3 regions of the Paenibacillus sp. P46E genome follow, and region 3 is predicted to be linked to each of the others. Evidence: riboswitches for the same ligand, from Rfam matches in the RefSeq annotation. Region 3 holds a riboswitch; each other region holds the start of a gene.
The links. Region 3 has a riboswitch for cyclic di-AMP ahead of A3849_RS01850 (hypothetical protein). Riboswitches for the same ligand answer to the same signal wherever they lie in the genome.
Positions count from the first base shown of each region.

Region 1: another riboswitch for cyclic di-AMP. It lies ahead of A3849_RS24310 (C40 family peptidase); the one in region 3 lies ahead of A3849_RS01850 (hypothetical protein).
Region 2: another riboswitch for cyclic di-AMP. It lies ahead of A3849_RS30970 (NfeD family membrane protein); the one in region 3 lies ahead of A3849_RS01850 (hypothetical protein).

Region 1 covers NZ_LVYZ01000065.1:16,619-18,878, reverse strand. Annotated here, with positions in the region: gene A3849_RS24315 (C40 family peptidase) at 1-339, shown strand, start outside; cyclic di-AMP (ydaO/yuaA leader) riboswitch at 728-870, shown strand; gene A3849_RS24310 (C40 family peptidase) at 876-1,367, shown strand; gene A3849_RS24305 (GNAT family N-acetyltransferase) at 1,696-2,181, shown strand.
Region 2 covers NZ_LVYZ01000101.1:3,493-5,752, forward strand. Annotated here, with positions in the region: partial or broken gene A3849_RS32630 (InlB B-repeat-containing protein) at 1-397, shown strand, start outside; partial or broken gene A3849_RS30965 (transposase) at 542-766, opposite strand; cyclic di-AMP (ydaO/yuaA leader) riboswitch at 1,008-1,162, shown strand; gene A3849_RS30970 (NfeD family membrane protein) at 1,308-1,880, shown strand; gene A3849_RS30975 (flotillin family protein) at 1,903-2,260, shown strand, end outside.
Region 3 covers NZ_LVYZ01000002.1:104,532-106,791, forward strand. Annotated here, with positions in the region: gene A3849_RS01835 (SDR family NAD(P)-dependent oxidoreductase) at 1-60, opposite strand, end outside; gene ytxJ (bacillithiol system redox-active protein YtxJ) at 290-616, shown strand; gene A3849_RS01845 (glutaredoxin family protein) at 613-852, shown strand; cyclic di-AMP (ydaO/yuaA leader) riboswitch at 1,168-1,338, shown strand; gene A3849_RS01850 (hypothetical protein) at 1,473-1,925, shown strand; gene A3849_RS01855 (hypothetical protein) at 2,014-2,199, opposite strand; gene A3849_RS01860 (glycoside hydrolase family 43 protein) at 2,215-2,260, opposite strand, start outside.

The sequences.
Region 1 (2,260 bases), on a different contig from region 3:
GGAGGCACTAGCACAAGCGGTTTCGATTGCTCCGGCTTCACCTCGTATGTTTTTAAAAATGTCGGCCTTACCCTGCCGCGCACGTCCAAGGCTCAATTCAGCGTTGGAACTTCCGTATCACGGAGCAACCTGCGTTCAGGTGACCTGGTATTCTTCAATACCTTTGGATCAGGAGTCTCCCATGTCGGCATTTATGTCGGTGGCGGAAAATTCGCACAATCTTCCAGCTCACGCGGTGTAACCATAACTTCGCTGAGTCAAGCTTACTGGGCCAACCGCTACGTTGGCGCTAAACGAGTGATGAGCACTACAGCTTACAAGACTGTTGCCTACGATTAATTGAAGCTTGTTCCCCTCACATTACACCTCTAACACTAAAAGTAATTTATACAAGCCCGGTAGCTGATTATTGCCGTAATCATTTTCCGGGTTTTTCCTTTTCCTTATTCTCCCTTTTACACACATTTTAGAGCTTTGAAACACCTCTTTTGATAAAAATTCCAGTAACACCTTCCATGCAGCTCACTTACAGCGTAAAGAACCAGCGTAAATCAAGCATTTTTCTCTTAATAGGCTCAAAAAATATGTATTAATATGCTTTAGGTGATTGCCAAGTGCTTCCGTCTTTGTTACAATTATCGCAGTGAGTTGATAGTAACATTTTTGTAATTATTCAAACCTGATTTACAAAGGTTTTGTCATTGTTTTAATCCGTAAGCTAATCTAATCAATAGTCATGCCGAGTTCCTTATTCATTAGGGAAACGGGGGAACCGATTTTGGGTGAATTGACCTCCTATTTACAGAGGGGTCATAGGGGACCTTCAACCGAACCCTTAAGCTAACCTCGTAGGCATTTGGAAGGGGTATTCACTTTTGAAGAAGAAGCTAGCAGCAGCATTACTCAGCTTTTCGATCATTCTTACCATCGGAGCAGGAAGCGCTTTCGCAGACTCCAAAATGGATCAGGTTATCGACAAAGCCATCGGAACTAAATACGTCACCGGCGGAATTTCGACTAACGGGTTCGATTGCTCCGGATTTACCATGTATGTGTTTGATAAGATGGGAATTAACCTTCCCCACCAGTCCGGTTCCCAGTACCAGATGGGCACTGCCGTATCCCGTGATAATATCAGACCGGGAGATCTCGTATTCTTCAATACAAGCGGCAAAGGCGTATCTCATGTCGGCATTTATGTCGGTGAAGGCAAGTTCGCACACGCTTCTTCCAAGCGTGGTGTAACCATCAGCTCGCTGGGTGACAGCTACTACGTCAACCGCTACGTTGGCGCCAAACGAATCATGAGCACAGATGCTTTTCAAGCAGTAGCAACCGATTCCCAAGATAATGACGATGTACAATAAGCAATAATTTTGTAACCGAACAGGCTCTTATCCAGGATTTTTGCCGAAATCTTGGAGGGGGCTTGTTTTTTTGTCCAAAGATAAGAATTTATATGTTTCACGCAATAAATTATCCTTATATTTCTCGCTGATACGGGTACCGTCCTTAAAAGGACGGCGAAGCCGTTTCCACTTGCTATAAAAATTACTTACCCTTCTCGTTATTTGCAAAACATAAAATCCCGCGATTTTTGTAATTTTTTAAAATATATTGTTTGTGCGTCGAAATCGAACCGTTTTGTATATAATTATGATATAACGTTTCGTTCTGAAGGGAGGCGGATGGCGGATGATTAGTTCTCCGGTAACTTTTTACGTTGTCCCCATGCAAGTTAATCACGCTGCAGAAATTTGTGAATGGGTATACAAACCTCCGTACAACATTTATGGCTGGATGTCCTGGGAGCAAATGCAGGCTCTGGATATTGAGTTTGGCGATCCCCGGCTGCGGAGTGAGCAATACGTCTCGGTGGTGAACAGCCAAGGGTTTCTCTGTGGCTTTGCACAGCTGTTCCCGATGGAAGGTGTAGTTCGGCTCGGAATTGGTATGCGGCCTGAGCTATGCGGGCAAGGCTTGGGGCATCTGTTCATGAACGCCATCGTCAAGGCAGCCCTCGCACGGTATCCGGAGCGTGAGATAGATCTGGAGGTACTTACCTGGAACCAGAGAGCCATTCGTGCTTATCAAAAAAGTGGCTTTACGATTACGGATACTTATGAACGCCGGACTCCAACGGGCGATAAGCCATTTTATTGTATGGTCTATGATAAATAGCACAAATCATTCGTTTTTTTGTCACAAACCCTATGATAACGCTTTACCTTCTTGTATAATGTAGGAAGCAGCTTACATG
Region 2 (2,260 bases), on a different contig from region 3:
CAGTAATACTGGTGTTACATTTAAAGATGTTGGTAGCCACTGGGCGAAAGGTGCCATCGAGAAACTTGCAGAGGCAGGGGTTATCAGCGGCTACGAGGATGTTACGTTCAAGCCAGATAAAACAATTACCCGCGAGGAAATGGTTGTCCTTTTATCCCGCATCTTAAACCTTAACACCTTAACAAAGGATACCACCAAAGGTAATTTCGATGACCTGAAGGGTTCCTATGCAGCAAACGAGATCAAAGCTGAAGCACAAGCTGGTATCATAAGCGGCAAAGGAGATGGGAAGTTTGATACAAAGAGCAACGCCACGCGCGCAGAAGCTCTACAGATCATCCTGAATGCGCTGAAGCTCAACCCGCAATTGAAGACACTGTTGGATTCACTTAACTAATGCCGGTTCTCTGAGAAAAAGGGACAAGTGTAATTTGGGGCTGTTGATAAAAGGGGCTGTCCCAAAAGTGGATTTTCTAGGGCGGAAGGCAGTTCTCTTCATTCTTAAAAACCACAAAAAGTGAGTAGAGCAGCGATTCTCCTGTTATTGAAGGATCGCTGCTCTGTTTTTTTGGTCATGGGTGGCTTGCTTTAGCAGATTATGGGCAAGGAAAAGCCATCCGACCTCAAGCGTCACTTTCCCCATAACGCGAAGCATAAATCGCCGGAAGCCCCAGTTGTTCTTCAGTTGTCCACATACACTTCCCGGTTCCGTCATTCGATGCGCGGCCAAGGCGTAACCTTTCTCACTCCGTAGAATTTCCCGGCTACTGCCAACACCGTAAGCACCTAAGGTTATAGTGTGTGCGGCCTTGACTTTGGACGATTGGGACAGCTTGCGAGAAATGGAGCAACAGTGAGTAAATCATCGGCCGAATAAGAGCGAAACCAAAGAATGCGCCTTCATTCGCGGAGGGGAGGCGTTTTTGGCTTCATTTGTCATCCCGGACGTTTTACAATAAATGGCCACAGGCGTAAGATTCAAATCAACAACCGAATGTAAATTAACTGTTCTCATATGGCTGAATTCCGTAATTGGGAACGGGGGAACCAATGATATATGGGGTGAATCCTTGCCGCGTGCTGAATAGCCGCTATGGCAGGGTAGGGCAATCTCGCTGCCCGAATCCGTCAGCTAACCCCGTAAGCCTCGAAGAGAGAGGATGAGCGCCATGATCGATTAACCGACCACGGATAGCCCTGCCGCTTCTGTGGTCTTTTTGCTGCGTGTGCAGGAAGGAAAAGCAGTCTGTACAAGGGACTAGAAATCTCATAACAACGATAATTAGATAGGTTAAGCGTTGGTTTAAATGCTCTATTTAAAATGCTTCAAAGGGGGGATTCTTATCGTTACTGTATTTATTGTGTGCTTCTGGGTTGGACTAATACTCCTCCTCAGCGGCGGATTTCATGGGCATGGCCTGGCGGGTCATCTGCATGCGGGCGGCGGCGATGCTGGTGGCCCCGGCTCTGTGCCCATACTCCCTCTGATGGTGTTTGTCACAGTCTGGGGCGGTACAGGTTACGTGCTTTCCCGGTTCAGCGAAATGAGGATGCTCGCAGTGGTGCTGATTTGTACCGTGCTCGCTCTGCTTCTGGGATGTGTGATGTATGCGGTGCTGGCCCGGGTGATGACCCGGTATGACAGCAGCATGAATGAAATGGATTATGAGCAGGCAGGGCAGCTCGGGTACATCAGTATCCCTGCAGCAGATGGAGCGGTCGGGGAAATGAAATATGTACTGCACGGAACCATGCGCTCCATTGGAGTAAGGGCAGAATCCGGCCAGCAGCTTGATAAAGGCGACAGGGTTATTATTTTGAAGGTGAACAAGGGAATGGCGGCAGTCACCCTCTTCGAGAGGGATATCGATCAATTATAATTCACGGGGAGTGTCAATCTAAATGGTTATTCTGTATGTAATCGCGGCAATTGTTGTTGTTATTCTGCTGGCCTTGTTCAGTATCGTGAACTCTTATAAAAAGGTTCCGCCCAATCAGGCGATGATCGTCTACGGCCTTGGCGGAAAAAGGGTGGTCCAGGGCGGCGGGACATTCGTCATCCCCGGCTTCCAGAACAATAAGACCATCTCCATGATGCTGATGAGCTTCGACGTCATCCCGGCGCAGGCGATGTTCTCCAAGCAAGGCATCAAGCTCAACCTGGAGGCGGTGGCCCAGATTAAGATAAAAAGCGATCCTACCGCTATTCTGACTGCCAGTGAGCAGTTTATCGACCGGCCGGAAGAAGACCGCGAGACGA
Region 3 (2,260 bases):
GCGCACAAGGAAAAACCCGAGTCCCCGGTCGGCACCGGTAACACAAGCGGCCTTTTTCATGGAATGGGTCACTCCCTCTTATCAGACATCAATATACATAAATCTCCATATCCCCCTACACCTTAGCACGGCAATTGTCATTTATCAACGTCCTCTGCTGGACTATTCTGCTAATGCATTCCCTGCTGATCTTCTTTTTGATTTAATTTTGAACTATGTTACAATCAGGAATATCATTGTTAACAACCGAATTGTTAGCAAAATAAACTACCAGGAGGGTGAACCCCTAATGTCCATACAACAAATCCGCAGTCTTGATGAATTGCATCAATACATTGCACAACCCGGCAAAAAACTGCTCTTCAAGCACAGTACCACCTGCCCGATCAGCGCCAAGGCGAATGAAGAATTCCAGGCTTATGTCCAGAGCTCCGGTACTCCCGCTGCTGTGGTTCATGTGATTGAAGACCGTCCGGTCTCCAACCAGATTGCTGAAGATTTCGGCATCAAGCATGAGTCCCCGCAAATCTTCCTGCTGGAAGATGGTGAAGTCCGGTGGAATACCTCCCACTGGAAAATCACCCGCGATGCCCTCAAGGAAGCTGTGAGCCAATGAGCCAGCCTGTAATCATTTATTCTACAGCCAACTGCAGTGACTGCAATCAGGTGAAGCAGCTGATGAAGGAGCAGGACATTCCTTTTGAAGTACGGGATGTAATGACCAGCACAGTCTATCAGGAAGAAGTTGAGAAGCTGGGCTTCATGGGCGTTCCTGTTACAGTCTCCGGAGCACATGTCGTCAAAGGGTTCAATCTGCCCGAGCTGAAGGAGCTTATCGCAGCCGCAAAATAGATATACCCGAACGCTGGCAGGAGAATGCCGCGTACGGATTCATTGGTTCACTTGCACAAAAGGGTATCCGGGAGCTGTTTGCCCCTGGATACCCTTTTGTCTTGCCTAGGAAATGGTCCGCATTCTAAGGCAGAAATAAAAACCGGCGTGCGAATGAGATAATGGGCCAATATTCAGTAAGATATATGGTTTTATCCGTTTATTTCCTTCGAATTATCCGATTTCAACGTGAAATTGGCGCAGCACCTCCCTTTTCCTTTTTTACAAAGACCTCCCCGAAGCAGTATGATTCGTTTTGAAAGTAATTCATGAAAAATTACATGAACGCTGAATTCCCGGCACACGGGAAACGGGGGAACCACCGGGCCACAAGGCCTTATTGGGGTGAATCCTAAAGAGACTGTAGAAGTGCGGTCTCACAAGGTAGGGCGACTCTCACCGTCCGAATCCGACAGCTAACCCCGTAAGCGTATAGAGAGAGATCTTAACCCGCCAAGCTTAAGCGCCAGGTTTATTTAAGCCTGTACCGAAGCCGCAGCAGAGGTTCTCCTCTGCTGCGGCTTTTTTGCATAATTATTTAAACTGATAAAGATTTCATATTATGAAAGGATCGTGAGATCATGCCAGACCCAGTATCGCTTCAGCCCGCTTCCGAAGCCCGGTTTGCGGAGTATGTTCAGAAATACAGCAGGAATGTCTGTGCACTCAGCAGCCTGCTGCTCGGGCAGGGTACCGGGGCCGAGGAGGCTACGATTAAGACCTTCGCAGTGCTCTATGAGCCTTTCCTGAAAAAGAGCTTCGACCCGCAGGCCTTCTCCCTTGAAGCCTACCGTGCGTGCATTCAGCAATGCTCCCGGCTTGCGCAAGCCCAAAATCCTGGCTATGCAAATGTGCTGTCCTGGGAACATCAGCTTGTACAAGCGCTCCGGTATGGCATGGTGCTCCCCCTGCCCGAAATTAGCGCCATTCTCCAGAGAAGTGTGCCCGACCTTAAGGCGCAGCTCAGACAGGTGCGCGAACAAATGGCGACGCAGGCGGTCTTACTGCCGAAATCCAGTTTAACTGCCGGGTGAGGTGCGTGAGCGTTCAGCTTTTAACGTCATATATTCAGGTATTCAGGCAAAAGAGCTGCGGCATCCTGCCACAGCTCTCTCTATTTGCCTAGCGCTTGCCTTTGCCTCCCTTGGCGAACCTCAAGAAAGCCATGCAGCAGCCTAATAATCCTATACCCAGCATTAACGTCTGCAACGCTCCGAGCCAGGTTGAGCCTTCCGGCCGGATCAGGCTGCTGATGATAATCAGCAGAATCGAAGCCGCTACCAGCAAAGGCGTTCGTTTTTTCTTCATGAATAGTACCACTCCTTACTTATAAGGTACACCATATGAAGTGGTTTCGCCAGAACCGGCT